Regions from separate parts of the Comamonas koreensis genome, predicted to be linked through region 1. Evidence: riboswitches for the same ligand, from Rfam matches in the RefSeq annotation. Region 1 holds a riboswitch; the other holds the start of a gene.
What was found. Region 1 has a riboswitch for thiamine pyrophosphate ahead of F0Q04_RS11730 (long-chain fatty acid--CoA ligase). Riboswitches for the same ligand answer to the same signal wherever they lie in the genome.
Positions count from the first base shown of each region.

Region 1 (14,930 bases):
GTAGCCGCGCTGGCGCGACAGGATCTTTTTCTTGGCGGGTTTGCCAATGGCGTTGTGGTAGTACCAGATGATCTTGATGGCCGTGTCATTGGCTTCCGAGCCCGAGTTGGCAAAGAAGACCTTGGCCATCGGTGCCGGGGCCAGCTGGATCAGCCGGTCCGCCAGCTGGGCAATCGCTGGGTTGGAGCGGTGGTTGAAGGTGTGGTAGTAGGGCAGCGTCTTGAGCGCATCGATGCCGGCCTGCACCAGGCGCGGGTGGCTAAAGCCCAGCGAGCTGCACCACAGCGCGGACATGCCCTCGATGTACTTGCGGCCTTGTTCGTCGATCACATGGATGCCATCGCCCCGCGTGATCATCAGCGGGCCCACGTCCTCATGGGCGGCCAGGTTGGTGTAGGGGTGCAGGTGGGCGCCAATGTCCTGGGCGTCCAGCGCGCTGCGTTTGGGGGTGTTGTCTGCTGCGTTCATGTCCAAATCTCCTGGGGGCTGGTGGTGCTTGCTGTTGCTAGGTATGGCGGGGTGTCAGTAGCCGCGCCCCAGGTCCACGGCCACCTCGGCGGCCTGGCCTGCGCGGATGCGGCTGAAGTTGTGGGCGGTCTGCTGGGCGATCACGCGTGGATCGGTGCGGGTGGCGATATGTGGGGTCACCAGAATGCGCTCGTCCTGCCAGAACGGGTGGTCGGCTGGCAGCGGCTCGGCGCTGAAGGTGTCCAGCGTGGCCGCGCCAATCTGGCCCTCGGCCAGCGCGGTCAGCAAATCGGCCTCGACCAGGTGCGCCCCTCGGCCCACATTGATCAGGTGCGCGCCGCGCGGCAGCTGGCGCATTAAGGCCAGATTGAGAAAGCCCTGGGTTTCGCCCGTCAGCGGCAGCAGGCAGACGAGGGTGTCGCAGCCGCTCAAAAACTCTGCCTTCTGCGCCTGGCCGTGGAAGGTCTGCAAACCCTCCAGACCGGCGGGCAGATCCTGCTTGGCCGATCGGCTCCAGCCGCGCACCTGGTAGCCCATGGCCAGCAGCGCGCGGGCACAGCCCTGGCCCAGGGTGCCCAAGCCTGCAATCCCAACGCGGTGGCGGCTGGGCGCAACGATGGGCTCCTCGCGCCACTGGCGCTGCGCCGCATGGGCCACATAGCGGTCCATATGGCGCTGGCGGTGGATGACGGCCCAGCTGACAAAGGCCGTCATGCCATAACCCATGGTGCTGTCCACAATGCGGCACACGGGGGTGCTGGTGGGCAGGGCCTGGGTGTCGATATGGTCAATGCCGGCGGCAATCGATTGCACCAGCTGCAGGCCAGCGGCCTGGGTCAGCTGCGCGAGTTGGGCGGCGGGCGGGTGCCAGCACACTGCCACCTCGATATCGCCGTGCTGGCCGGCATCGAGCAGCGCCTGCAGCTCGGCGCCCAGCAGCAGCCGGCTGCCGGGGAACTGGGCCTGGTAGGCGGGCAGCAAAAAGTCCATCGCAATGCTCTTGCTCAAAAAGGCAATGCTGCGGGGCATGTCACTGGCGTGGCTGGCAGTGCGGCCCGGCACAGCGGCCTGGGCATCGGTGGTGGGCATGGTGGTCATGCTCATGCGCGGCTCCGCGTTTCTGCGTTGCCCGCGTCCACCTCGTCGCGGCGGTGCTCCAGCGAGGGAATGGCGTCGATCAAGGTCTGGGTATAGGGGTGCTGGGGGTTGCCCAGCACCTGGGCGGTCGGGCCGTATTCCACAATGCGGCCCCGCTGCATGACGGCCAGGTGGTCGCACATCTGGCCGGCCACGCGCAGGTCATGGGTGATGAAGACCATGCTGAGCTGAAAGCGCTCGCGCACCTCGGCAAACAGCTTGAGCACCTGAGCTTGCACGGACACATCGAGCGCGGAGACCGGCTCGTCCGCCACCAGCAACGAAGGCTCCATCGCCAGCGCGCGGGCAATGCCAATGCGTTGGCGCTGGCCGCCAGAGAACTCATGCGGGTAGCGCTCGGCTGCCTCGGGGCCCAGGCCGACCAGCTCCAGCAGCTCCATCGTGCGGCGCAGGGCCTCGGCCTTGGGGACACCCTGGGCAATGGGGCCGCTGGCAATGGCCGCGCCAATCTTGTGGCGCGGGTTGAGCGATGCATAGGGGTCCTGGAAGACCATCTGGATCTTGCCCTTGGCCTGGCGGCGCAGCGCGGCGCCCGAGCTCAGGCGCTGGCCGTTGAAGAGGATCTCGCCGCTGTCAAACGGTGCCAGGCCCACGATGCAGCGGCCCAGCGACGACTTGCCCGAGCCCGACTCTCCGACCACGCCCAGGGTCTGGGCGCGGCCCAGCTCAAAGCTGATGCGCTCGGCGGCCACCACCTCGCGCGCGGGCCGCAAAAAGCCGCCGCCAGTGCGGTAGACCTTGCACAGGTCCTTGACCTGCAGCACCGGCTGCGCCGTGCTGGCCTGGGTCTCGCGCACATTGCCATGCGGAATGGCGGCCAGCAGCTTCTTGGTATAGGCGTGCTGGGGGTTGCGCAGCACCTGGCCGGCTGGGCCGGCTTCGACCACCACACCGGTCTGCATCACCACCACATGGTCGGCAATCTCGGCCACCACGCCAAAGTCATGGGTGATAAAGAGCATGGCCATGCCACGCTTTTTTTGCAGCGCACGCATCAGCTGCAGGATCTGGGCCTGCGTGGTCACATCCAGCGCGGTGGTGGGCTCGTCGGCGATCAACAGGCTGGGCTCGAGCAGCATCGCGATGGCGATCATCACGCGCTGGCGCTGGCCGCCCGAGAGACGAAACGGATAGGCGTCGATCAGGCGCTCGGGCTCGGGCAGGCCCACATCGGTGAGCGCGGCGATGATGCGGCGGCGCTTGTCGGCAGCGGGCAGCTGCAGGTGGGCATCCAGCGCCTCGGCCATCTGGTCGCCAATGCGCATCACCGGGTTCAGCGCCGTCATCGGCTCCTGGAAGACCATGGCCATGCGGCTGCCACGCAGCTCGCGCAGCTGGTCTTCGCTCAGGCTCAGCAGGTCTTTGCCGTCAAACAAAATCTCGCCAGCCACGGGTTCGACCTTGGGGCGGGGCAGCAGGCCCATGATGGCGTTGGCGATCATCGACTTGCCCGAGCCCGATTCACCGACCACGCACAGGGTCTGGCCGGGCAGGATCTGCAGGTTGGCCTGGGTGACGGCCAAGGCGCGGTCGGCGCCCAGCGGTAGGCGGATGTCCAGGCCGCGTACGGTCAGCACCGGCTCTGGGGTGGCGGACTCGGCAGGCATTTGTGCAAGCATATGCAGGGCTTCGTGTGAGTAGGCGTTCATCGTGTCTTCCCGTCCTGGCGCGCATTGAGTCCGTCGTTCAGCCCTTCGCCCACCAGGTTGAAGGCCAGCACGGTGAGCAGGATGGCGACGCCGGGGAACACGGCCATCCACCAGGCTTGGCGCAGCACGGTGCGGGCCGAGCCGATCATGTAACCCCAGCTCATCAGATTGGGGTCACCCAGGCCCATAAAGCTCAGGCTCGATTCGAGCAGGATGGCGGTGGCCACCATCAGGGACGCCATCACCACGATGGACGAGGCGGCATTGGGCAGGATCTGCGCCAGGATGATGCGGGGCGTGCTTTGGCCAGCCAGCTGGGCGGCGGCGACAAAGTCGCGCTGGCGCAGGGTCAGGAATTCGCCGCGCACCAGGCGCGCCACCGGCGGCCAGGACACGAGCGCAATGGCCACAATGATGGAGTTGACCGAGGGCTCAAAAATCGCCACCAGTACCAGGGCCAGTGCAAAGCTGGGTACAGACTGGAACATTTCGGTAAAGCGCATCAGGCTGGCATCGACCCAGCCGCCAAAGTAGCCCGATACCGCGCCAATGCCCACGCCAATCAGCAGCGACACCAGGGTCGAGATCACGGCGATCAGCAGCGAAATGCGCGCGCCCAGCACCAGGCCCGAGAGAATGTCGCGGCCCATGGTGTCGGTGCCCATCGCAAAGCCTGCGCGCTCCATCGGCGGCAAAAAGGGTTGCTCGACCATGTCCCAGGGGTTGTGCGCGGCCAGCAGCGGGCCAAAGCAGACCAAGAGCGCCACGACCAGCAAGATGGCCAGGCCCAAAAGGGCGCCCCGGTTGCGGCAAAAGCGGCTCCAGAAGGTCGAGCGGTGCTTGTTCTTGGCGGGAGGCGTAGCGGCCACCAGGGCCGGCTCGGAAATAGCAGTCATCGCAAGGCTCCGTTTCAGCCCAGCTCGATCCGGGGATCGACCAGGGTGTAGACAAAATCAGTGATCAGGTTGAACAGCACCGCCACGGCGGCTGCAACCAGGAAGCAGCCCAGCAGCAGGTTGTAGTCGCGCTGCAGCAGGGCATCGAACATCAGGCGGCCAATGCCGGGCCAGGCAAACACCGTCTCGGTCAGCACCGCGCCGCCAATGAGGCCGCCGGCCTGGATGCCCGCCAAGGTAACGATGGGCAGCAAGGCATTGCGCAGAATGTGCTGGCGCTGGATGCGGCCCATGCGCACGCCCTTGGCGCGGGCGGTTTTGACAAAGTCCATCTGCGCGACTTCGAGCATCGAGGCCCGGGTCATGCGGGCATAGACCGCCATATAAAAGAGCGCCAGCGTGAGGGACGGCAGCACCAGATGCTGGGCAATGTCCCAGGCGCGGGCAAAGCCGGTGGCGTCGCTCCCGACGGTGAAGTAGCCAAAACCGGGCAGCCAGCTCAGCTGCACCGAGAACACCAGCACCGCCATCATGGCCAGCCAATACAGCGGCGTGGCATAGAACACCAGCGCCACAAAGGTGATGGCGCTGTCCACCCATTTGCCGACATGGCGGCTGGCCGTGGCGCCCAAGGCCACGCCAAAGATCAGCGACATCACAAACGCGCTGCCGGTGAGCAGCAAGGTAGCGGGCAGGCGCTCGGCAATCAGATCCAGCACCGGGCGCTGCTGCCGGTAGGAAAAGCCCAGGTCCAGCTGCGTGATGTGGCCCAGGTAGTTGGCCAGCTGGGTGGTGACGGGCTTGTCCAGACCGAACTGCTCGCGCAGCTGAGCGACAAACTGCGGGTCCGAGGCACCGGCTTCACCGGCAATGACGGCAACCGGGTCGCCGGGCGCTGCCCGGATCAGCATGAAGTTGACGGTGGCTATGCACATGAGCACCAGCAGACCCTGGAGCACCCGGACGGACATGTAGCGGAGGCGGTTCATAGCGGGGAGACCTTGGAGCGAGACAAAAGCGCTGCCATCCCGCACGCGCCAGCGGGGGCTGGCAGCGTGCAGAGTTCAGCAAGAAGAGAGGCGCTGCGGCCTAGGCCGCAACCGGCGGGGCCTTAAGCTATGGACGCACGGCTCAGGCTGTCATTCAAGCCCACGCCGGAGCTGATCGGGTTCTTGATCTTGGTGCGGTAGAGCGTGGGGAAGTTGATCTCATGCAACCAGGCCACCGGCACCTCTTCGGTCAGGATCTTCTGCACCTCGGCATAGGCCTTGGCGCGGTCGGCATCGGTCAGGGCCTTGGCGCCGGCGTCAAACAGTGCATCCACCTTGGGGTTGACATAGCCTTCGATGTTGTTGAACGGCGAGCCCTTGGCAATCGTGTGGCTGGTGTAGGTACGCGCCACGCCCAGCGCAGGATCGGGGTATTGGTAGACATAGATGATGGCCATGTCAAAGTCCCACTCGGCGGTGCGCTGGTTCCAGCCGGCCACATCGGTGCCGGTGGTCTCCACCTTGATGCCGGCCTGGATCAGGTTCTGGCGGATCATCTCGGCCAGGCGCTGCCAGGATTCGCCATAAGGCAGCGGCAGCAGCTTGACGGTCTCGCCCTTGTAGCCGGCTTCCTTGAGTAAGGCCTTGGCCTTGTTCAGATCGCGCGGGTACTTGGTGACATCATCGGAGGCGAACTTCACATGCTGGTTGAAGGGGCCGGCAGCCGTCTTGGCAAAACCCTGCCAGGCGACCTTGACCATGGCCTCGCGGTCCATCGCATACATCACGGCCTGGCGGAACTTGGGGTTGTCAAAGGGCGCCTTGCGGTTGTTGAGCACCAGCCAGGAATGGGGCGAGTAGAACTCCCAGCCCTTGGTGGTGACCGCTGCTCCAGGCAGCTTGGCCAGGCGGGCCACATCAAAGAACTCGACCGCGCCGCCGGGCACCACATCGACCTTGCCGGACTCAAACGCTGCTGCGCGCGAGGCCGCATCCGGGATGATGTGGAAGTACAGGTTCTCCACCATGGGCTCGCCCTTGGTGTGGTAGAGCTCATTGGCCACCAGCTGGATGTAGGAGCCCCGCACCCATTCCTTGTACTTGAAGGGGCCCGTGCCAATCGGCTTGGCATTGGCGGGGTTGGTGGCGTAGTCGGTGTTTTCGTAGATGTGCTTGGGGATCATCGGCATCGAGCCGGTATCGAACAGGCTGATGAAGGGCCCAAACGGGTACTTGAGCTTGAACTCCACCGTGTTGGCATCGATGGCGCGCACGCTCTCCAGCGGCTCGAGCGAGGCGCGAAGGCGGGCATGGGTCTTGCGCAGAAACTTGTCGACCGAGAACACCACATCATCGGCAGAGAAGGGCTTGCCGTCGTGCCACTTGACGCCGGACTTGAGCTTGAAGGTGTAGGTCAGGCCGTCGTCGGAGCGGCTCCAGGCCGTGGCCAGCAGGCCATGGGGTTCGAGCTTGTCGTCGTAGCGCAGCAGGCCTTCGTAGATATAGCCGGAGACCAGCTGGGTGGGGCCGTTTTGCACAATGCCCAGCATCAGGCCCGAGGGCTCGGGCTGCACCATCACATTGATCGTTCCCTTGGTTTGCTGCGCCAACGCTGCCATGGGCACGCCCGCGATGCTGAGGCCGGCACCGGCCAGGCTGTAGGAGATAAGTTCACGCCGATTGATCATGGTTGCTTCCTGTCTTGGTATCAAGGGGTGCCTGGCCCGGCTGGGCTTGCGGCGGTGGAGCCGCAAAGGCGGCGGCATGCAAGGGTCGAGAGGTCCTCAGTCGCGGTAGTGGCTGCGGCCCGGGGGCTGCAAAAAGCCCAGCAGGCCCTGCCATTCGCGCTCATGCGGGTCGGCGCGCTTGGGCTGGCCGGGCATCACATCGGTGTCGCCGCTCTCGTACTGGCGGGCGGTCAGCTCGCAGACCTCGGGCGGCACGGGGTTGATGGCCTGGCCGCTGGACTGGATGGCCAGCTGCACGCGGCAGGCGCGGTCCAGGTTGAGCATCAGGATGAAGGCCTCGGCCACGCTGTGGCCCAAGGTGAGCAGACCGTGGTTGCGCAGCACCATGGCCTTGGCCGTGCTGCCCAGGTCGGCGACCAGGCGCTCGCGCTCATGCAGATCCAGCGCGATGCCTTCGAACGTGTGGTAGGCCACGCGGTTGTAGAACTGCAGCGCCCACTGGTTGCTCGGCTGCAGGCCGCATTGCAGTGAGGACACCGCCACGCCCGCTTCGGTATGCGAGTGCACGACGCAGGCGGCGTCATGGCGGGCCGCATGCACAGCGCTGTGGATCACAAAGCCGGCCGGGTTCACCTCGTAGGGCGTGTCCTCGACGATACGGCCCTCGGCATCGATCTTGACCAGCGAGCTGGCCGTGATGTCCTTGAACAGGGTGCCAAAGGGGTTGATGAGGAACTGGTCAGTGCGGCCTGGCACCCGCGCCGAGATGTGCGTGTAGATGCTGTCGTCCATCCCGAAATGGGCCATCAGGCGGTAGGCGGCGGCCAGGTCTTCGCGAACGCGCTGTTCGCTGTCGGTATGCGGTTTGTCGTAGCCGGATTGGACGTCGGCATCAGCCATTGCAAGCATTGTTGTCCTCATTAAATTTATGTCGTCTAGCGACAGTCGTCTGTCGACAGGACGTAAGTTAACAGACTGAATCGCGGATGGAAAGGGTTGCGGACTAGGTGATTTCCAGCAGGCGCGCTTTGACCTGGCGCAGAAAATTTGCAAAGCACCACAATGGGTTAGGTGGTGATGTCCTTGCCTGGATATGGTGCAGGAATGCGCAAAAAATGCCTTGGCTTGGTGCGTGTGCGACTGCGCCCTCGGCGCCTTGCACCATCGCGGTGGCCCTGGTGTTTTCCCTGGTTTGGGCTTGGCCCCGGTGGCTGGATTGGCCGTGGTGCAGGCCTTGGCTTGACAGTGTGGATGGCGGTGACCCAGCAGCCCTGGGGTAAGATGGCGCCTGCTCCGGGGTGCACGCCAGTGCTGAGATCTACACCCGAGAACTTGAACCGGGTCATTCCGGCGGAAGAAGAGCCAAGTCCCTGCCAGGGGCGCCTTGCGCGCATGGGGGGAGCCTTCGGAGCATGACCTCACCGCTCTCGAAGGAATTCCATGGACAAGGCCGATACGCTGGTCGCAGACCTGCTTGCATTCATCGCAATGGATGGCTGCACCGATGACCAGTTTGACCAGCTCGCGCTGCGTCTTTTTGCCTACCAATACGCATCCAATACGCCGTTCCGCAGCTTTTGCCAGCGCCGTGGCGCAAGCCCCCGCACGGTCAAGACCTGGAGCGATATCCCGGCTGTGCCCATCGACGCCTTCAAGGCACTGGAGCTGCGCAGCGAGCCGCCGTCGTCCACCGAGCGTGTCTTCATGACCAGTGGCACCACGGGCCGCGCGGCACGGGGCAGGCATTTTCATCCTGCCCTGCAGGTGTATGACCTGTCGATGCAGCAGCATTTCGCCACCCGCTTTATGCAGGGCACAGCGCGCATGCCAATGGGCATCCTGTTCCCTGATGAGGCGGCCATGCCCAACTCGTCGCTGGCGCATTACCTGGCACTGGCCAAGTCGAGCTTTGGCACACCGGAGAGCCGCTATTTTCTCGGGCCGGAGGGCCTGGATATGGCCGGGCTCTGCGCCGCGCTGGAAGCGGCTGAGCGCAGCGGCCAGCCCTATGCACTGCTGGGCGCCAGCTTCAGCCTCGTGCATGTGATGGATGCGCTGCGTGCCCAGGGCCGCCGCTATCATCTTCCAGCGGGCAGCCGCATCCTGGATACCGGCGGCTACAAGGGCCAGTCGCGTGAGCTGCCGTTGGCCGACTTCTATGCCGGCCTTTCCGAACTGTTGGGCGTGCCGCCCGAGCTGTGCATCAACATGTATGGCATGACCGAGCTGAGCACCCAGTTCTACGACAACGGCAATGCCACGTTGCCCTCGGTCAAGTCCGGCCCGCACTGGATTCGCTCGCGCCTGGTCGAGCCCGTCAGCGGCCGCAGCGTAGCGCCTGGCGAGCGCGGCATTCTGGTGCACTGCGACCTGGCCAACTACAACGCGGTCAGCACCATCCTGACCGAAGACGTGGGCCTGTGGGCCGATGGCGGCTTTTTGCTGCTGGGCCGGGCCGAAGGGGCCGCCGCCAAAGGCTGCTCGCTGGCCGTCGATGAGTTTGTGCAAGCGGCGCGCGCATGATGCAGCCGCAAGCCGCTGAGCGCATGGCCGGGCGCATGCGGGCCGGCTACCTGCCAGGCCTGGAGGAAAGTCAGGTACGCTGGCAGGTGCTGGTGTTTGAGCGCGCGGGCCAGCGCCTGGAGGTCGAGGTGCCGGTGCTGACCGGCGCGCAGATGCAGGCCCTCACCGAGCGGTTGCGCGCCGCCGCGCAGCGCCAGCTGCAGCCGATGCCGCTGGCCGAGATTGTGGCGGCGATTGACCGCGCCATCGCCCGCCTGCTGGACCCGGCCGACCCCTATCGCCGCCAGATCGATGCCTGCCTCCCGCTGGTGTGCGGCTATGACGCGGCGATGGTTCGCCTGGGGCTCAACGGCCTGTTCAAGACCTTTCGCGCGCCCCAGCTGTGGCGCTTTGTGGGCGAGGATTTTGCCAACCCCCTTGTGCTGGACGGCTTTGTGCCCGCCGCCAAGGGCGGAGCGGTGCGTGCCTACGGCCCCGGCCTGCTGCTGCACAGCTGGGCCGGCAATGTGCCGGCGCTGTCGCTGTGGAGCCTGGTTTGCGGCCTGCTCGTCAAAGCGCCTAGCTTCGGCAAGCTGGCCAGTGCCGAGCCGCTGTTTGCCGGCTGGTTTGCGCGTTTGCTGGTCGAAGTCCATCCGCCCTTGGCCGACTGCCTGGCCGTGGTCTGGTGGCCCGGCGGCGCCCAGACGGGCGACAGCGCCGAAGGTGCGCAGGTGCTTTACGCCGAGGCCGATACCGTGATGGCCTATGGCAGCAACCAGACCCTGGCCGCGCTGCGCCAGCAGTTGCCGGTGACCACGCGTTTTTTGCCCCATGGCCACAAGCTGGGTTTTGGCATGGTGGGTAGGGCGGCACTGGATGCCGTCAAAGCGCCGGCCCATGCGCGGCTGGCAGCCTGGGATGTCATGCGCTATGACCAGCAAGGCTGCTACTCGCCCCATGTGTTTTATGTAGAGCGGGGCGCCACGGTCTCACCCCGCGCCTTTGCCGATTACCTGGCCGCCGAGCTCGCCAACCTGCAGCAGCGCTTTGCGCGCCGCCCGCTGGATCTGGAAGAGGGCGCCGGCATGGCGCGCTGGCAGCAGTCGCTGGAGTGGCGTGCGCCCGCCGATGATGGCGCCGCCCCGCAGCTGATTGGCCCGGCCGATGCGCCCTGGAGCGTGGCCTATAGCGACAGCCTGGAGCCGCTGGCGCCCACGGCGCTCTACCGCAGCATTGTCGTCGTGGGGGTGGACAGCCTGGAGCAGGTGGTGCCGTTGATAGCAGCCCAGCGTGACTACCTGCAGAGCGCAGGCCTGGCCGTGGGCCCCGAGGATTTGTACCGCCTCGCCGGCCTGCTGGGGGCCGCCGGCGTCACCCGCATCAGCGCGCTGGGCGCCATGGGCATGCCCGAAGCCGGTTGGCACCATGACGGGCGCTTTAGCCTGCTCGACCTGATGCGGATGACCGAGATCGATGCCGCTGCCGAGGCCGCCGCCCAGCCGCTGGCGCGCTACGCAGACTGAAGGGCGGCGCGATGGCATGGATTGATATCGAGGACCTTAGCTTTGCCTACCCGGGCCAGCCGCCTGTCGTGGATGGCGTGCGCTGGCAGATGGCGCAAGGCGCCTTCCACTGCCTGCTGGGCCGCAGCGGCTGCGGCAAGACCAGCTTGCTGCAGCTGGTCGCCGGCCTGCTGCAGCCCCAGGCCGGGCGCATTGTGCGGGCTGGTGGTAGCCTGGCCGCACCCGGCCCGCAGCTGGGCGTGATGTTCCAGTCGCCCACCTTGCTGGACTGGCTGACGGTGCTGGACAATGTGCTGCTGCCGCTGTCGCTGCAGCGCAAGCCTACGGCGCAGGACCGTGACGCCGCCGAGCAGCTGCTGGCCCAACTGGGCCTGGCGTCGCTGACCCGGCAGCATCCCCGTCAGCTATCCGGCGGGCAGCAAAGCCGGGTGGCGCTGGCGCGGGCCTTGATTCGTGAGCCCGCCTTGCTGCTGCTCGACGAGCCCTTTGCCGCGCTGGACGCCATCACCCGCGCGGAGCTGCAAGACGAGCTGCTGCGCAGCTGCCGCGCGCGCGGCACCACCGTGCTCTTTGTCACCCATGACATCAACGAAGCCGTGTACCTGGGGGACCGGGTGGCGCTGATGCATGGCGGGCGCCTGGTGGCCGATATCGCCATTGACCTGCCGACGCCCCGCACCCAGGCCATGCGCCATGGCGCGGCCTTTAACGCCTATGCGGCCCAGGTGCGTGCCGCGATGGATGGGGCCAGCGCATGAACCCTCTCTTGATAGCCCGGCTCTGGGCCACTGCGTTGCTGGTGCTGCTGCTGGCCGTGTGGGAGGGCGCTGGGCGCCTGGGCGGCATCTCGGCCCTGGTGCTGCCCGTGCCGTCGGCGGTGCTGCAGGCCTTGTGGACGGGGCTCGCGTCCGGCTACTTTTGGCCGCATGTGGCGGCCACCGTGCAGGCGGTGCTGCTGGGCCTGGCTGCCGGTGCCTGTTTTGGCTTGCTGGCGGGTATGGCCTTGGCCGAGTCGGTGTTGCTGGAGCGCGTGCTCAAGCCCTATGTGGTCGTCAGCCAGGTGGTGCCCAAGCTGGCGCTGGCGCCGCTGTTTGTGCTGTGGTTTGGTTTTGGCATGCTGCCGACGGTGCTGATCACGGCGCTGGTCTGCTTTTTTCCGCTGATGGAAAACACCTTGACGGGCCTGCGCCAGGTCGATGCACAGCGCCTGCAGCTGTTTCGCATGCTGGGGGCCAGCCGTCTGCAGACCTTATTGCGGCTCAAGCTGCCCATGGGGTTGCCCGCGATTCTCGCGGGCCTGCGCGTGGCCGTGGTGCTGGCGCTGGTGGGTGCGGTAGTGGCAGAGTTCATGGGTGCCAGCCAAGGGCTGGGCGCGGTGGTGATTGCCGCCCAGGGAATGATGGACACCAGCTTGATGTTTGCCGCGCTCTTGCTGATTGCGGCGCTGGGCTTGCTGATGTACCAGGCTTGCCTGCTGCTGGAGCGCTGGTTGCTGCGTAGCCATGCAGTCGCTGGCGCCCCGGCAGGCCCGCGCCGTTGATTTTTAGATTTTTGCTCGATTGCTTCTGGATGGACCGCTTATGTCTGCACCTTTTCTGACGTCTTCCCTCTCGCGCCGCCGCTGGCTGGGCGCCTCTGCCGGCCTGTTGGGCCTGGGCCTGGCGGGTACGGGCATCACAGCGGGCGCTGCCGCGCCGGTCAGCGGCAAGATTCGCCTGGCCGGCTGGAGCAAGCCGATCAGCGAGATCACCAATATCCTGGCCGAGCCGGACAAGGGCTTTTTCAAAGCCCAGGGGGTGGACCTGACCTACCTGCCCGGTGCCGGCGGTGGCGACGCGATCCGCAATATCCTGAGCGGGCAGGGCGATGTGGCCTTTACCGATCCGGGCTCATTTTTTATGGCGCTGGACAAGGGCGAGAAGCTGGTCGCCATCTACGACATCTACCCGCAAAACGTTTTCAATGTCGTCTCGCTGCGCTCGAGCGGCATCCGCAGCCCGGCGGATCTGAAGGGTAAGACCATTGGCGTCTACAGCCTGGCCAGCGGCACGCGCCAGAACCTGATGGTGATGCTGCACCAGGCGGGGCTCAAGGAATCGGACGTGCGCATTGTCGTCACCGGCCTTTTGAACTTTGCACCGCTGATGCAAGGCCAGGTCGATGCGACTGCCGCCACTGACACCGGCCTGGCCGTGGGCCTGCGCAAGGGCATGGGCGAGGTGCATGTGATGCCTGTGCGCGACTACCTCAATATGTCCAGCGACATGTTTGTGGTGCGCCGGCAGACGCTGGAGCAGCAGCCGGCATTGCTGCAGGCCTTTTTGCGCGGCTACCGCGACAGCGCGGCCTGGATGATCGCCAACCCCGAAGAGGCCGCCACTCTGGCCACCAAGCGCGCGATCGATGGCACCCAGCGCGATATCAACCTCGATGTGATTGCGCTGCGCAATGCCTCGGCCCAGCCCACCCTGCGGCCGCAGGGCAAGGTCGCGCCGCTGGGCAGTTTTGACCTGGCTGCGCTGCAAAAGGGGGCTGACGCCTACCATGCGCTGGGCATGGTGCAGCAGCCCATTCAGGTGGCCGATGTGGTCGACAGCCGTTGGCTGCCAGGGGCCTGAGATGCTGGAGAGCAGTGCTTTGAATCTGCGCGGCAAGGTGGTGCTGGTCACCGGCGCCAGCCGTGGCATTGGCGCGGCCATCGCCCAGGCCTTTGCGCGCGAAGGCGCCACCGTGGCGGTGAACTACCTGGCCAATGAGGCCGCCGCCGCCCAGACCGTGGCCGCCTGCCAGGCCGCTGGCGGCAACGCCTGGGCCGTGCAGGCCGATGTGGGCAATCCGGCCGCGGTGGACGCGATGGCCCAGGCCATTGCGCAAGAGGCCGGGCCCATCGACGTCGTCGTGAACAACGCCTTGCGCCCCTATGCCTTTGACCCCGAGCGCCGGCAGCCGCTCGATGCACTGGCCTGGAGCGACTACCAGGCGCAGTTCGATGCCGCCGTGGGCGGCGCCTTCCATGTCTGCCGCGCGGTGCTGCCGCAGATGCGCCAGCGCGCCCGGGGCAGCATTGTCAATATCAGCAGCAACTTGGTGGAACACCCTGTCGTCGCCTACCACGACTACAGCACGGCCAAGGCCTCGCTGGTGGGCTTTAGCCGCAACCTCGCCAGCGAGCTGGGGCCCTTTGGCATACGCGTCAACTGCGTCGCCCCGGGCCTCGTCTACCCCACCCAGGGCAGCGCGCAAACCCGCGAGTCCTTCCGCGAATCGCTGATGGCTGCCACCCCGCTGCGCCGCCTGGCCAGCCCCGAGGATGTGGCCGGGCCGGTGCTGTTTCTGGCATCGGACCTGAGCCGGTTTATGACGGGGCAGGTGTTGTTGGTGGATGGGGGCTTGGTGATGCGCTGATGGGGCGATCAGGCGGCGCAAACCTCAGTCGTTCTCCCGTGGCAGTACATGCCTGAGCTCCAACTGGTCGCAGCTGTGGGGATGGAGTGCACCGTCCTGCTGCAGCTCCCCCACCTCAAAACCGTCTTCGACATCTTCGAAATACAGCAGGCCGTGGGGGAGGTGGGCGACGACCAATACCTGCTCTAGCTGGCCCAGGCGATGGATGGGGACCGGGTAAAAAGGCTGCCGACATCCAGTGAAAAGCGCCTGTTGCGCTGCGCTGCAGTTGGAGAGTTGCTTTTCAACAATCGCTTCCAACGCATCGACGGTGACGGGTTCCCAGGTACTCATATTGGTGCTTGGAGCTGATTACGGACGCACAGTATGCTATGGCACCCAGGGGCCCTCGGGTCCTCGCAAAGACTGATCAGCAGAAACGGACAACCATGGTCTTCCTGGCAATCACCCCCGAAGGCCTTCAGCAGGCCTTGATCGCAGCAGAAAAAACGGGCCAGCCGGTGTGGTGCGGCTCGAATGCGATTTCCCAAGAGGCGTTTAGCGCTATGGCAGGGAGCGGCCTTTCGCGCTTTGACTACGCCTTGGACCCGAAAGACACAGATACTTTGGCCGGCGCGCTCGACACCATAGCGCAACACCACCCGGCTAGCAT
Region 1 is NZ_CP043575.1:2,610,311-2,625,240, forward strand. Features, by position in the region: gene F0Q04_RS11695 (aspartate aminotransferase family protein) at 1-468, opposite strand, end outside; gene F0Q04_RS11700 (glyoxylate/hydroxypyruvate reductase A) at 523-1,572, opposite strand; gene F0Q04_RS11705 (ABC transporter ATP-binding protein) at 1,569-3,233, opposite strand; gene F0Q04_RS11710 (ABC transporter permease) at 3,272-4,171, opposite strand; gene F0Q04_RS11715 (ABC transporter permease) at 4,186-5,160, opposite strand; gene F0Q04_RS11720 (ABC transporter substrate-binding protein) at 5,283-6,845, opposite strand; gene F0Q04_RS11725 (class II aldolase/adducin family protein) at 6,945-7,757, opposite strand; TPP riboswitch at 8,133-8,224, shown strand; gene F0Q04_RS11730 (long-chain fatty acid--CoA ligase) at 8,289-9,371, shown strand; gene F0Q04_RS11735 (acyl-CoA reductase) at 9,371-10,873, shown strand; gene F0Q04_RS11740 (ABC transporter ATP-binding protein) at 10,885-11,631, shown strand; gene F0Q04_RS11745 (ABC transporter permease) at 11,628-12,413, shown strand; gene F0Q04_RS11750 (ABC transporter substrate-binding protein) at 12,454-13,491, shown strand; gene F0Q04_RS11755 (SDR family oxidoreductase) at 13,493-14,278, shown strand; gene F0Q04_RS11760 (hypothetical protein) at 14,303-14,611, opposite strand; gene F0Q04_RS11765 (hypothetical protein) at 14,707-14,930, shown strand, end outside.

Region 2 (14,930 bases), 1.5 Mb from region 1:
CTCAGCTTGCGGGCCGAATAGGTGGACAGGAAATAACCGGCCACCTTGCCGTCCTCGATCACCGAGCGCTTGGCCACGCGCACGCCTTCGTCGTCATAAGGCGCGCTGCCCTTGCCGCCGATGATGAACGGGTCTTCGATCAGCTGGATGTGCTTGGGGAACACCTTCTTGCCCAGCGAATGCAGCAAGAAGGAGCTGCGGCGGTAGAGCGCGCCACCGCTGATGGCCTGCACCAGCGAGCCCACCAGGCCGGCAGCCAGCGGTGCATCGAACAGCACCGGGCATTCGGTGGTGGCAATCTTGCGTGCGCCCAGGCGCGACAGCGCCCGTTCGGCAGCGTAGCGGCCCACGACGGCCGGATCGGCCAGGTCGCCCGCACGGCGCATGCTGCTGTACCAGGCATCGCGCTGCATGTCAGCACCCTTGCCGGCAATCGGCGCGACCGACAGGCTGTGGCGCGAGCTGGCATAGCCGCCGGCAAAACCATTGGTATGGGCGCTGTAGAAATGGCTTTGCTGGGCCGAGACACCGGCGCCTTCGCTGTTGGTGATGCGCTTGTCGGTGGCAAAGGCCGCTGCCTCGCATTGCAGCGCCAATTGGGCCGCCGCTTCGCTGTCAATGGCCCAAGGATGGAATAGCTCGAGCGCACGGTGCTCGGCTGCTGGCACAATGTCGGCTGCGTCGGGCAGACCTGCGATAGGGTCCTCGGCGGTGAAGCGTGCAATGTCATAGGCCGCCTGCACGGTGCGCTGCACTGCTTGGGCAGAGAAATCAGACGTGCTGGCGTTGCCACGGCGTTTGCCCAGATAGACCGTCACCCCCAGTGATTTGTCCCGGTTGCGCTCCACCGTCTCTAGCTCGCCTTTGCGCACACTCACCGACAGACCGGAGCCTTCGGAGGCGTCGGCCCCGGCGTCGCTGGCCCCCAGTTTTTTGGCATGCAAGAGCGCCTGCTCGACGAGATCTTTGAAAAATGCGCGGCTGTAGCTGAAGCCGGACTCAGCCTTGGCATCGCCTTGGCTGTTAGAGCTGGATACGGATTTATTCATACTGCCCGCTATGATACTGATAACCGCCATCGCCCAGGCACTGCGCCGGGCGATGGCCTTTTGAACAAAAGCATTTAACCATGTCACGCAAACCCAAAAAAGGCTATTTCGTTCGCGGCAAGTTCGTGGCCGAAGGCAGCGAGCTCGATATCGAACTCAAGGCCGAGCTCAAAGGCACGACCGAGTCGAGCAAATCCGACCTGAAAAAGGAGATGGATGAGCTGCAAGACCTGGGCAAAGAGCTGCTGACCTTGCGCAGCGATCTCTTCAAGCGCCTGGATTTGCCCGAGATTCTGGCCAACGCGTTGGCCGAAGCCAAGCGCATCACCAATTTCGAGGGCAAGCGCCGCCAGATGCAGTACATCGGCAAGCTGATGCGCAAGCTCGAAGACAGCGAAGTTGCCGCCATCAATGCCGCACTGTCCGAGCAAAAGGAAGGCTCCAGCCTGGAAAAGGCTCTGCTGCATGCGGCCGAGCAGTGGCGCGACCGCATGATCGTCAGCGACGATGCCGTCGCCCAGTGGATCAACGAGGCTCCCGATACCGACATTCAGCAGCTGCGCTCGCTGGTGCGCCAGGCCCGCAAGGACATGCCCGGCGCCCATGAGGCCAATGTGCAGGAATCGACCGGCCAGGCGCCCCGCAAGGGCCGCGCCTACCGTGAGCTGTTCCAGCTGGTGCGCGACCATGTGATGGCCGCCCACAGCGCCAGCCGCAGCAGCGCCGATGCGCCCGAAGACGGCGATGACGACGATGACCAGGCCTGATGGCAGCGCAAGGGATAAGGCCATGAGCAACACCTACGACAGCGTCAAGATTGGCCTGGTCTCCATCAGCGACCGCGCCAGCACCGGCGTTTACGAAGACAAGGGCCTTCCTGCGCTGCAGGACTGGCTGGGCCGCGCGCTGCGCAACCCGCTGCAGTACGAGACCCGCCTGATTGCCGACGAAGAGGCACTGATCAGCCAGACCCTCATCGAGCTGGTGGACGCGGGCTGCGCGCTGGTGCTGACCACCGGCGGCACCGGCCCCGCGCCGCGCGATGTGACGCCCGAAGCGACCCTGGCCGTGGCCGACAAGGTGATGCCCGGCTTTGGCGAGCAAATGCGCCAGATCAGCCTGCAGTTTGTGCCCACCGCGATTTTGTCGCGCCAGGTGGCCGTCATCCGGGGCAGCAGCCTGGTCATCAACCTGCCCGGCCAGCCCAAGGCGATTGCCCAGACCTTGGAGGGGCTCAAGGACGCCGATGGCCAGCAGCAGGTGCCCGGCATCTTTGCTGCCGTGCCCTACTGCGTGGACCTGATTGGCGGCCCCTATCTGCAGACCGATGAAGCGGTCTGCAAGGCATTTCGCCCCAAGGGCGCCGAGCGCCCCAGCGCGGGCTAAACGCTCAACAACGCCGATACCCCGCCCAGAGCGCGAAATGTGTACACAGTTTCGCGCTCTTTGCATTGCAGCCGGCCAATGTCCCAGCTCTTTGCGGCGGCGCCGCCAGCTGGCACAGGCTGCGGCATTTTTTGGTTAAATGCTTGCTTGCCACTTTGCCGCTCCCCTCTTCTGAGAGGCGGTGGTTCTTCATTTCGGCGCCTTAGCCCCCACCCGCTTCTTCCTCCATCCAAGCCTTTGCCCCGCAGTGCCAGGCAGCGCTTGCTGTGATTGCGGCCCAGGGCAGCGCCCAGCGCCCCATGCAAAAGTCACCCGTTACGCTCACCTTGCTGTTTGCCCTGTGCACCATGATTGGTCCGCTGGGCATCGATACCTACCTGCCCTCTTTCCATGCCATCGGGCAGGAATTTGGCGCCACGCCGATAGCGGTGCAGCAGACGCTGAGCGTCTACGTCTTTGCGATGGCCAGCACCATGCTGTTCTACGGCACGCTCAGCGACACCTTTGGCCGCCGCCGCGTGCTGATGGTCTCGGCCATCGGCTATTGCATCACCTCGCTGGCAGCGGCCTTTGCCGGCTCGATCGAATCGCTGGTGCTGATGCGCCTGGTGCAGGGCCTGTGCGCCGGCTCGGGCATGGTCATCGTGCGCGCCATGGTGCAGGACCAGCACCAGGGAGCAGAGGCGCAGCGCATGATGGCGCTGGTGATGATGGTGTTTGGCCTGGCCCCTGCGCTGGCGCCCGTGCTGGGCGGCTGGCTGCAAAGCCATGGTGGCTGGCGCTACAGCTTCTATTTCCTCTCGGGCTTTGGCGCGCTGCTGGCACTGCTGATCTGGCGCCAGCTGCCCGAGACGCTGCCGCCCGAGCGCCGCACGCCTTTGAAGCTGCGCGTCATTGCCGGCAACTACCTGCAGGCGCTGCGCAACCGCAAATTCCGCACCATGCTCATCGGCCTGGCGCTGATGGCCGGTGCCAACTCCATCTACATCAGCTCCGCTGCCGAGTTTGTGATGACCATCCTGGGCAAGGACGAAACTGCGCTGGGCTGGCTGTTCATCCCGCTGATCGCCGGCACCATGCTGGGCTCGGCCGTCTCTAGCCTCTTTGCCCGCCGCATTCCGCCCACCGTGCAAAAACGCATCGGCTATGCCTGCCTGCTCATCGCCTGCGCCAGCAACCTGCTCTACAACAGCCTGACGCAACAGCCCAGCGTCCCTTGGGCCGTCCTGCCGATCACGCTCTACACCTTTGGCATCTCGCAGCTGATGCCCATCCTGACCCTGGAAGCCATGGGCCATTTCCCCCAGATGCGCGGCCTGGCCTCGTCTCTGCAGGGCTTTAGCCAGATGATGGTCTTCACCATCATCTCGGGCCTCGTGGCGCCGCAGCTCTTTCACAGCGGCCTGTTGCTGGCGCTGGGCCTGGCGGTGACGGTGCTGCTGGGGATGGCGGTGTTTGCCTGGGCATCGCGCATGCCGGATGCACGGGGGCTGGGGCAGGTGGTTTGAGTTCCGTCTTCGGCGATCAAAAGATTGCGCTACCAGCTCTGCGCATAGGGATGCACATCGTGGGCCCAGCTGATGCCAAGCGCGGCCATCTCCATCAGCAAATCGGGCGGCAACACGATAGCGTAGTTGCGCGCGCTGAAGCTGCTGATCTGTAACACCAAGCGCCCACCTTGACCCTGCAATAGAAGCAGAAAATGCTTATGTGGACGCAGCAGCTCAAGCACTGCAGAAATAGCGTCCTCAGCAGCATCGTCGGAGGACATATATTCGCCCCGCTTGAATGGATCGGCGCTCCAATAGCTTTCAGCGTGAATGCCACCAAGAAGACGCCCCTTGGGCGTTTTGCGCGGCTGCCCCGCCATGCAGAAATGCGTGGGCTCCAGCCCCAGTGTCTCGGTGACTATCTGCGGGTCAATGCTTGGATGCCAAATTCGGAAATCCAGCTTGTAGGAATAAAGTTGCATCTGATCCATATCATCAAAATCAGCTAGCAATCTAGCCGACTTTGCGACGCATCGGAAGTGTCCTAACGCACTCTACCGCTTGCTCCATGCCTGCGCTTGGAAAAAACCGCCAGGGCACCCGAAGGCGCCACTGGCGGTCAACTACCCATCAAAGACTCGCTATCAGAGCCGCGCCTTGCGCTTGCGGCGCCAGGCCAGCAAGCCCATGCCACCTGACAGCAGCGCCAGCGCTGCATGGCCCAAGGTAGGCACGGGGGTGGCGGTAGCGCCAGGGGTGCCAGGGTTGCCTGGGTCATCGGCGAGCACGGCCACACCACCCGGATCGCGGATGACGCCATTGGCCAGCAGGTCGTCATCGCCGGTCTGGCCGTCGGTGAGAGTCAGGACGACCTTGTTGCCGCTGATCGTGGCGTTGGGGTAGGCATACCAGTGGTCCTGGTTGTTGTCGGCGGTCTTGCCAAACTTGTAGTACTTGGCATTGGCCGGCAGCGCCTGCGGGTAGGTCATCTCCACCGTGGCGCTCTGGCCTGGCTGGCCGCCGGTCAGCTGCAGGCTGACGACGCCAAACGGAAAGCTCAGACCACTGGGCGCGGCCGCTGCCGGGCTTACGGCAACCGCCTGCGCGGCATCAAAGGCCCACAGGCCCGTGCCGCCGCCTTGCACGGTGGCTTGCATCTCGCCGTCCTTGCCGATGGGGGTCAGGGATGCGCTGGCGGGCTTGGCCGCAAAGTCAAAACGCACTTGGCACTGCGCTGCAATCGTGCCGGTGGTGTAGGCCGTTTGGTCGGCATTCCATTGGCCAGCCGGGCAGGTGCTGTCTGCCGCCAGGCCCACCAGCTGGTAGCCCGGTTGGGGCACCACGGCGCAGGTGCTGGTCTGGCCGGGCACTGCGCTGCTGCAGCTCACATTACCGGCAGCGGGTGCATTGGGTGTGCCCACCACGCCATCGCTGCCATCGCCCACCACCAGGGTCAGCGGCTGGCCCATGATCACATAGCTGTAGATGGCATCCATCTGGTAGCGATAGCCGGGCATGACGATGGCCGTGCCTGCGCTGCTGAAGCTGAGGCCTCCTTTGCCATCGGGCACTGCCGTAGCGGTACCACCCAGGTACACCAGCTCGGTGGCGGTAGCATCGCTTTGCGCACGCAGTTGGGTGGTCAGGGTCACACCCAGGCTCAGCGGCTCGTTCAAGGCCAGTGCGGCCGTTTGCGGCTTGGCAGCGATCTCGACCGGGAAGTTGCTGGCCAGGTAGGCGTGGTCGGTGGTGATGCCGTTGGTGCCCCAGCTGTAGTACTTGTAGAAGTCAGTGGCCGTATTCACGGTCCATGGCCAGAAGGTCACGCCCCGGTGCTTGGCCGCTTCCATCGTGCTTTGACGAATGGCGGTGTAGCTGGGGTTGAAGGTCGAGGAGTTGGCCTGGGTGGCCTCAAGCACATTGCGCACGCTGGCGGGGACATCTGCGCTGTCGGCAATGCTGTTGAGGAAGCCGCCGGTCAGCTCGGGCATTTGCTCGCCGCTGCGCTTGAGCTGGTCGGCAATGAAGGAGATCGCAACCGACTGGTCGGCCACCCCCTCTTCGGCCATTTCCTTCTTGAGCTGGGCAATGATGCGCGGGTTGCTGCTCTTGAGCTCGATCACATGGGTGATGGGCTTGTCCTTGAACGCCTGGAAGTACTCACGCATCGTGGGCACCTGGTAGCCCTTGGTCTTGGTGGCCAGCGCCTTGACCTGCGCGAGGCTCATGTCCTCCACATTGCCCGTGCCATTGGTGGTGCGATTGACGGTGTCGTCATGCATGATGACCAGGTGGTCGTCGGTGGTGATGTAGATGTCGTTTTCCACGGCATCGGCACCGGCAGCCACTGCCGCCTTGGCGCTTTCCAGCGTGTTTTCGTCCTCGCGGCTAGGCATGCCACGGTGGCCGATGACCAGCGGCTTGCGCAGCAAGGTGTTGGTGGGCAGCTTGCGCAGCACATCGGCGTAGGCGGCGCTGTTGGCAGAGACGACGCCGTTGACACCGCTGACCAGCACCTTCGCTGCTTGCTCGGGGGTTGCGGCCTCGGCATTGCTCCACACCGTGATCAGCAGGCGCTGCAGATGGGCGACAAACGCGCGGGTTGTCAGGCCCTCGGGCAGGATCGCGATCTTGGCGCCCGCCCGGTTGGTCTCGCCCACGATGGTCAACAGATCGGCCTTGGACGTGGTCAGCTTGCGCTCGCTGAAATCCACCGCCGTGCGCAGTTTGGGCAGCGCCACACGGGCCTGCTTGAGCAATGCCACATCGCTGGACAGCAAGGTCAGGTCGGCGAGATTGTGCACCTGGTCGGAGAAGGTCACCAGCGCGTTCAGGGTCGCTGCATCCTGGATGCGCAACAGCGCAATGGTGTTGCGGTTGGACTGGGCAAAGTAGGCCGCCAGCGTGCCGACGTTGGCACCGCTGGCATCAAGCAGATTGAGGCTGCTGTCCAGCGTCCACAGCGCATGGCTGGCGCCGGTGCCAGCCAGCGATTGCAGGCCTTGGGCCGCCTGTACCAGGGTGGGTGCCATTGCCGCTGCGCTGCCGGCGTCCTGCACGGCCACGGGCATATCGAACTCAGGCAGCGGCGTGATCTGCTCGGTCACCTTGATGCTTTTGACACGCATGATGAGGCCGGCCGTCTGCATGCCGATGCCGCCCTTGGCCAGGTCGGCGCTCAGCATGGTGTCGTGCTGCAAGGCGCCATCGAGGTACTGGCGCACCCGGTTGCCATGGACCACCACGCTGGCGGTGTAGGTCTTCGCGGCGCTGATCGCCTCGGTGAACGGCTTGGTACCCTGCACCGACCAGGCGCCGGCCTTGCGGAATGCAAACTCGGTGCCGTTATTGGCCGTAGCCGCCTGGCGAATCGCGAACTGGTAGTAAGGCTCGTGGGCTGGGGTATTGGCAGCGGGCGAGGTGCGGTACATCACGCTACCCCAGCGAGCGGTGTTGTTGGGCTGCTCGAAGCTGAACTCCACATCCACGCGGTAGTTGGATAGATTTTCCAGCGCTACTGGCAAGAGCACGGCCGTCATCGCGGTGCTATCGGCCTTGCCGTTGATCAGAAGATGGCCGGTGCTGGCATCGATAGTCACCGTGCCCTTGTTCCAGCTTGCGGTGCGCCAGCCATCAGGCAGCTTGGTCGCTGCCGGGTCGTTGAACACATGCGAGGCATAGACCTGGCCTTGCGGGTCAGCAGAGGCCAGCTTGGCCTCCAGCGCCTGGCCAGCGGGGGTCTGCAAGGCCAGGTCTGCCGCTGTCGTGGTTTGTGTGGTGAGGATGAGCAAAGAGGCCATGGCGGCCACAAGGGGTAAGCGTCGCATAGGGATCCCAAAAGAAAGGCGGAAGTGTTGCAACGGCGGGTGACATCCTGATGAAAAAAATTTGACACCCCCACTCTCAAGCCAGCATGCCCTGCGGACAAAAATATCTATGTGTTATTTGGTATGCATTTGTATTTATCTAACTCTCAAATATCTACCTGGTCGGGCGGGCCGGTAACGTGGGTGACAAACGCGCTGGGCTGCGCCCGTTTTCACCCTGTCGCCATCTGGCATCTGCTCTTAGCATGGGTGTTGCAAAACCAAAGCAACCCATAACAAAGGAGTCTCATATGCCCACCCCAACCTCCCTGCGCTTTCGGCCCACGCTCAGCGCCTGTGCCCTCGCCTGCTGCGCGATCACCGGAACGGCCCAGGCACAGGCCCCAGCGCCGGTGCGCCTGGGTTTCCTGACGGATATGTCCAGCCAGTATTCGGACGGCGATGGCAAAGGCGGCGCAACCGCCATCCAGATGGCCATTGAAGACTTTGGCGGCAAGCTGCTGGGCCGCCCGATTGAGCTCTTGTCGGCCGACCACCAGAACAAGGCCGATATCGCCTCGACCAAATCGCGCGAATGGGTCGACACCCAGGATGTCCAGCTGCTGATTGCCGGCACCAATACGGCGACGGCGCTGGCGATGGGCCAGGTGGCCAATGAGAAAAAACGCGTGCTGCTGATCAATGGCGCCTACTCCTCCAACCTGACGGGCAGCCAGTGCTCGCCGTACTGGGTGCACTACAACAGCGACACCACGGCCATTGCGCGCGGCACGGGCCGTGCAGTGTCCGAGCAAGGCGCCAAGACCTGGGCGCTCTTGGTAGCCGACTACACCTTTGGCCACACCCTGGAAGCCGATGTGACGCAGGTGGTGCAGGCCCAGGGCGGCCAGATCGTCAAATCGGTGCGCGCGCCTTTTCATGCGAACGATTTTTCGTCCTACCTGGTGCAGGTGCAGGCCAGCAAGGCCGAGATCCTGGGCTTTGCCAATGCCGGTGGTGACTTCATGAACGCGCTCAAGGCCGCGCGCGAGTTTGGCATCACCCCCAAGATGAAGCCCGTGGCGCTGATGGTGTTTGCCAACGAGGTCGAGAGCCTGGGCCTCAAGCTCGCCGGTGGTCTGATGTTCACCGACAGCTGGTACTGGGACCGCTCGCCCGAGGCCCGCGCCTGGACCGACCGCTACTACGCCCGCACCAAGAAAATGCCCACCTCGCTGCAGGCCTCCGACTACTCCTCGGCGATGAGCTACTTCAAGGCCGTGGAAAAGGCGCAGAGCCTGGACGCGGACAAGGTGATGCAGACGCTCAAATCGATGCCGCTCAACGACATGTTCGGCAAGGGCAAGATCGAGCCCAATGGCCGCTATGTGCACGACATGTACCTGCTGCAGGTCAAGACGCCTGAGGAGTCCAAGGGCAAGCATGATTCGTTCAAGCTGATCAAGGCGCTGCCGGGCGAGACGCTGTTTGCCAGCAAGCAAGAGGCCCAGTGCCCGATCTGGAAGTAAGCGACTGAACTGGGAAAGCAGCCTGCAGGCGGGCTGCGCCAATCCTTGGCAGGGTTTGAGGGATAAGGGTTAGCCCTATATTTGAGGGCTATCTAACCCTTTGCTTGCGCCTGGTCAGAATGGGGGCATGCGCTGCGCCCCAAGCTGGCAGGACTCTTGCTTGCCCTTTTCCCATGACCCGATACCGCCTCTTTGCCAGCGCAGGCTTTGCGCGCGTGAGCCAACTGACCTCCGACAAATTCCGCTGGGCGCTCAAGACCGGCTCATCCGGCCATTCCTGGCTGGAGGATGGCATTGCGATGGCGGTCGGCATCTTGCTGATCTCCACCGCCTTGGTGCTGTACAAGAGCGCGGGGCTGCTGACCGGCGGCATTGCCGGCATTGCGCTGCTGGGGCACTACGCCACCGGCACCGATCTGGGCCTGCTGTTCTTCTGCCTGAATTTGCCGTTCTACTGGCTGGCTGCCAAGCGCATGGGCACTGCCTTTGTGGTCAAGACCTTTATCGCGGTAGTGGCCACGTCCTGGCTCACCGAGCTGCTGCCAGCGCTATTGGCCATCTCCTATGTGTCCCAGCCGCTGGCTGGCATCCTTGGCGGTGTGCTGCTGGGCACAGGCTTTTTGATTCTGTTCCGCCACCGGGTCAGCCTGGGCGGCTTTGGCATTCTGGTGCTCTACCTGCAGGAGCGCCATGGCTGGTCGGCTGGCAAGGTGCAGATGGGCCTGGACTGCCTCATCGTGGCGTTCGCGCTGTGGCTGGTTCCGGCCGTGTCGGTCGCCTGGTCGATTGCAGGCGCCGTGATCCTGAACCTGATCGTCGCGATGAACCACCGCAAGGACCGCTATATCGCGGTCTGATTCGGCCGTTGAGCCGCTTTAGTCAAACCCGCGCATCTGCGCCCAGTCGCCAAAGGGTGCGCGGTCGGCACGCAGGCTGTTGATCGGCGCCGTCAGGTCTTCATAGCCCAGCGCAATGCCATAGGCCACGCGGTAAGGCTCTGGCGCCTTGAGCACCCGCTCCACTGTGTCGCCATAGCGGCGCCAGTAGCCCTGGGCACAGGTGGCCAGGCCGCGCTCGGTGGCCAGCAGCATGAGGGACTGCAGGTAAATGCCCAGGTCCACCCACTGCGCATAACCCATGCGCTCGTCGGCAAATACCAGCAGGCCCACCGGGGCGCCAAAGAAGCGGCCGTTTTTGGCCAGCTGCTCCAGGCGCGCGGCCTTGTCCTCGCGCGGAATGTCGATAGTCTTGTACAGGTCCTCACCGTTCTTGAAGCGGCGCGTGCGATACGGCTCCCAGAGATTGGGCGGGTAGGTGTAGTTGTTGCCGCCTTCGGGCAGCGGCTGCGCATCTGCAATGGCATCGGTCAGTTCATGCAGCGCATGGCCCGCCAGCGCCACCACCCGCCAGGGCTGCAGGTTGCCGCCCGATGCCGCCTGGGCCGCATCGGCGATCAGGCTATGCACGGCTTGGGCAGAGGGAGCTTTGGGCAAAAAGGCGCGCACCGAGCGGCGCTCTTGCATGGCTTGCGTGACGTTCATGGCAAAGGGCTTTCTGGCGTTGAAAGAGGCTGGCAGATGGCAGTCCGCAGTTTAGTGCAGCGCAGCAAATGTTGCTGACACCGAGGCGCCAATGCGGCCACCGGGTGGTGGCCGCATGGGGTCAACGCCCGCCGCGTACTTACCTGGCCGTCGTGTCGCTGGCGATCGGGATGTAGAAATCGCCCCCCGCCCGGTTGAACTCCGCCGCCTTGGCCTGCATGCCCACGGCAATGCCCTGCTCTTCGGCCACGCCCTGGTTCTTGGCAAACTCGCGCACCTCCTGGGTGATCTTCATCGAGCAGAACTTGGGCCCGCACATCGAGCAGAAATGCGCCACCTTGGCACTGTCCTTGGGCAGGGTTTCGTCATGGAAGGCGCGGGCCGTGTCCGGATCCAGCCCCAGGTTGAACTGGTCCTCCCAGCGGAAGTCAAAGCGCGCCTGGCTGAGCGCATCGTCACGCGCCCGGGCCCCCGGGTGGCCCTTGGCCACATCGGCTGCGTGCGCGGCAATCTTGTAGGCAATGATGCCCTGCTTGACATCATCGCGGTCGGGCAGGCCCAGGTGCTCCTTGGGCGTCACATAGCAGAGCATGGCGGTGCCAAACCAGCCGATCATCGCCGCACCGATGGCGCTGGCGATATGGTCATAGCCCGGCGCGATGTCGATGGTCAGCGGGCCCAGGGTGTAGAACGGCGCCTCGTGGCAGTGCTTGAGCTGCTCGGTCATGTTCGCCTGGATCATGTGCATGGGCACATGGCCCGGGCCTTCGATCATGGTCTGCACATCGTGCTTCCAGGCCAGCTGGGTCAGCTCACCCAAGGTGGCCAGCTCGGCAAACTGGGCCTCGTCATTCGCGTCCGAGGCGCAGCCCGGGCGCAGGCCATCGCCCAGCGAGAAGCTCACGTCGTACTGCTTCATGATGTCGCAGATATCTTCGAAATGTTCGTAGAGGAAGCTCTCGCGGTGGTGGGCCATGCACCACTTGGCCATGATGGAGCCTCCGCGCGAGACGATGCCGGTGCGGCGCTGGGCCGTCAGGTGGATATAGGCCAGGCGCACGCCGGCATGGATCGTGAAATAGTCCACGCCCTGCTCGGCCTGCTCCACCAGGATGTCGCGGAAGATGTCCCAGGTCAGGTCCTCGGCCACACCGCCCACTTTCTCCAGCGCCTGGTAGATCGGCACCGTGCCAATGGGCACCGGCGAGTTGCGCACGATCCAGTCGCGCGTGGTGTGGATGTTCTTGCCGGTGGACAGGTCCATCACATTGTCCGCGCCCCAGCGGATCGCCCAGACCAGCTTCTCGACCTCTTCCTCGATGCTCGAGGTCACGGCCGAGTTGCCGATATTGGCATTGATCTTGACCTTGAAGTTGCGGCCAATGGCCATCGGCTCGATCTCGGGGTGGTTGATATTGGCCGGAATGATGGCCCGGCCCCGCGCCACCTCGTCGCGTACAAATTCGGGCGTGATGATCTTGGGGATCGCAGCGCCCAGGCTGTTGCCCGCCAGGCGCGCCTCGCGCGCAGCATCGCGCTGGTACTCGGCCATCCATTCGCGGCGGCCGTTCTCGCGCAGGGCCACATACTCCATCTCGGGGGTGATGATGCCTTTGCGCGCATAGTGCATCTGGGTCACATTGGCGCCGCTCCTGGCGCGGCGCGGCTGGCGCTGCAGCGCCGCAGCCTCGGCCCGCAGCTGGGCCACGCGCAGGTCTTCTTCGCCGCGCTTGCCGCCGTCATCGAGCGCCACGCGCTGGCGCCCCACATAGTATTGGCTGTCACCGCGCGCAGCGATCCATTCGGCACGCAGCGCGGGCAGGCCCTGGCGCACATCGATGGCCACGGCCGGGTCGGTATAGGGGCCCGAGGTGTCGTAGACGCTGACCTGCTCGCCGTTGGTCAGCGCAATATCGCGCACCGGCACCTGCAGCTGCGGGTGGATGGCACCCGCCAGATAGGACTTGGTCGACGCAGGGAAAGGCAGGCGCGATTGGGCCAGCAGTTCGCTAAAGCGGGCGGCATCGGGGGCATCACCGGTGGCGGGGATGAACAGGGACTCAGGGGCGTTCATGGCAGTCTCCTCAAAGCGGTTGATTTCATCGAACGCTCCGAGACGTGCCGGCCCTCTTCTGCTGCAACACGCCAGGCATGGCTGCTTGGCCGCAACACGCCCATCGACTACACCCCGGCCCGGCCGTGCTGTGCGTGGTGCCAGGGCCGCTGTTAGGTGGCCATGGCGGCACCTGTTGCGCGCTGACAGGTGTCGTCCCCAAAAAAGACAAAACCCCAGTGCGCGAGGCGCCTGGGGTGTGCGTGGCAGGTGGCCGCAGGCGCGTGCCATGCAACGCTGCCTGCCTTCCACCGCTGTGCTTTCAGGGTCCCGCTCTTCTTCCGCCGGCATGAACCGGATCAAGTTCGTCGGGTTCACTACTCAGCAGTCTTGCCACTGCCTTTCGCATCTCAGCGCTTTCGCACACCCCGGAGCTGCGAGCAGTATAGCCGCTTCACGCCGCGCCTGCAGCCCCGTTTTTTGCGGCGCGCTGGTGCTTACCCCAGTAGGCGCGCGCCAAGCAGCCTGCAACCATCGGGGCGCAGCAGCCCACGGGTGCGCCGCACCTGGCAGCCGCACTGCACGCCTGTCTATTTGAACAAGGAGACCTTCCGATGAATGTTCCTGCAATGCCCTCTTTGCGTTCTGCCCGGCCGCACCGGCGACGCGCGATTGCGGCCGCTGCCGCTGGCTGTGTGCTGGCCCTGCTCGCCCAGGGTGCGCTGGCGCAAGACAAGGTGCGGATCGGCTTCATCACCGACATGTCCAGCGTCTATGCCGATGTCGATGGCAAGGGCGGGGCGTTGGCGCTGCAGATGGCGATTGATGACTTTGGCGGCAAGCTGCTGGGCAAGCCGGTGGAGCTGATGGTGGCCGACCACCAGAACAAGGCCGACCTGGCCGCCTCCAAGGCCCGCGAATGGTTTGACCAGCGCGATATGCAGATGCTGGTGGGCGGCACCACCTCCAGCACCGGCCTGGCGATGGCCAAGGTGGCCGAGGAGAAAAAGCGCCTCATCATCGTCAATGGCTCGGGCACATCCGCGCTGACCAATGACCAGTGCAGCCCCTACACCGTGCATTACGCCTATGACACCGTGGCCCTGGCCAAGGGCACCGGCGGCGCCATTGTGGCGCTGGGCGACAAGGACTGGTTCTTTCTGACGGCCGACTATGCCTTTGGCCATGCGCTGGAGGCCGATACCACCAAGGTGATCAAGGCCGCAGGTGGCCGCGTGGTGGGCGCCGTGCGGCATCCGATCAATGCCTCGGATTTCTCATCCTTCCTGCTGCAGGCGCAAAACTCCAAGGCCCAGATTCTGGCAATGGCCAATGCCGGTGGCGACACCATCAACACCATCAAGGCCGCGCGCGAGTTTGGCGTGACCAAGACCATGAAGCTCGCCGGCATGCTGCTGTTCAGTTCGGACATCCACAGCCTGGGGCTCAAGCAGACCGAAGGCCTGATGTTCACCGACAGCTGGCACTGGGACCTGAACCCGGAAAGCCGCAAGTTCTCGGACCGCTTCTTCGAGAAGTTCAAGAAGATGCCCACCTCGCTGCAGGCGGCCGATTACTCGGCGATGATGACCTACCTGAAGACGGCCGACCGCATCAAGTCCACCGATTCGGACAAGGTGATGGCCGCGCTGAAGGCCGAGCCCCTGTCCGACTTCTATGCCAAGGGCGTTGTCCGCCCTGATGGCCGCTACGCCCATGAGATGTACCTGATGCAGGTCAAGGCCCCGGCCGAATCCAAGGGCGCCTGGGATTACTTCAAGGTGCTCAAGACGCTCAGCCCTGACGAAGTCTGGACCACCAAGGCCGAATCCAGCTGCAAGCTCTGGAAGTAAGACCGCCCTCCGCGCCCTCCCCAAAAACAAAGACCCGCGCAATGCGGGTCTTTGACTTGGGCGGGTCTGCAAGCCTCCGCTATTTCTTCTTGCGGTCCATGAAGGCGATCAACTCGCCCATGATGCCGCGGCGGAACGCCAGCACGCAGATCACAAAAATCAGGCCGGTCACAATGGTCACCGACTCACCCAAGGTGTTGAACCACTCGACGCCGGTCAGGCG
Region 2 is NZ_CP043575.1:4,066,959-4,081,888, forward strand. Features, by position in the region: gene pmbA (metalloprotease PmbA) at 1-1,049, opposite strand, end outside; gene yjgA (ribosome biogenesis factor YjgA) at 1,130-1,816, shown strand; gene mog (molybdopterin adenylyltransferase) at 1,839-2,435, shown strand; gene F0Q04_RS18530 (multidrug effflux MFS transporter) at 2,735-3,943, shown strand; gene F0Q04_RS18535 (DUF4279 domain-containing protein) at 3,973-4,407, opposite strand; gene F0Q04_RS18540 (IPTL-CTERM sorting domain-containing protein) at 4,570-7,725, opposite strand; gene F0Q04_RS18545 (ABC transporter substrate-binding protein) at 8,043-9,260, shown strand; gene F0Q04_RS18550 (YitT family protein) at 9,434-10,117, shown strand; gene F0Q04_RS18555 (nitroreductase) at 10,136-10,801, opposite strand; gene thiC (phosphomethylpyrimidine synthase ThiC) at 10,941-12,875, opposite strand; TPP riboswitch at 13,174-13,295, opposite strand; gene F0Q04_RS18565 (ABC transporter substrate-binding protein) at 13,484-14,707, shown strand; gene F0Q04_RS18570 (branched-chain amino acid ABC transporter permease) at 14,787-14,930, opposite strand, start outside.
Region 2: another riboswitch for thiamine pyrophosphate. It lies ahead of thiC (phosphomethylpyrimidine synthase ThiC); the one in region 1 lies ahead of F0Q04_RS11730 (long-chain fatty acid--CoA ligase).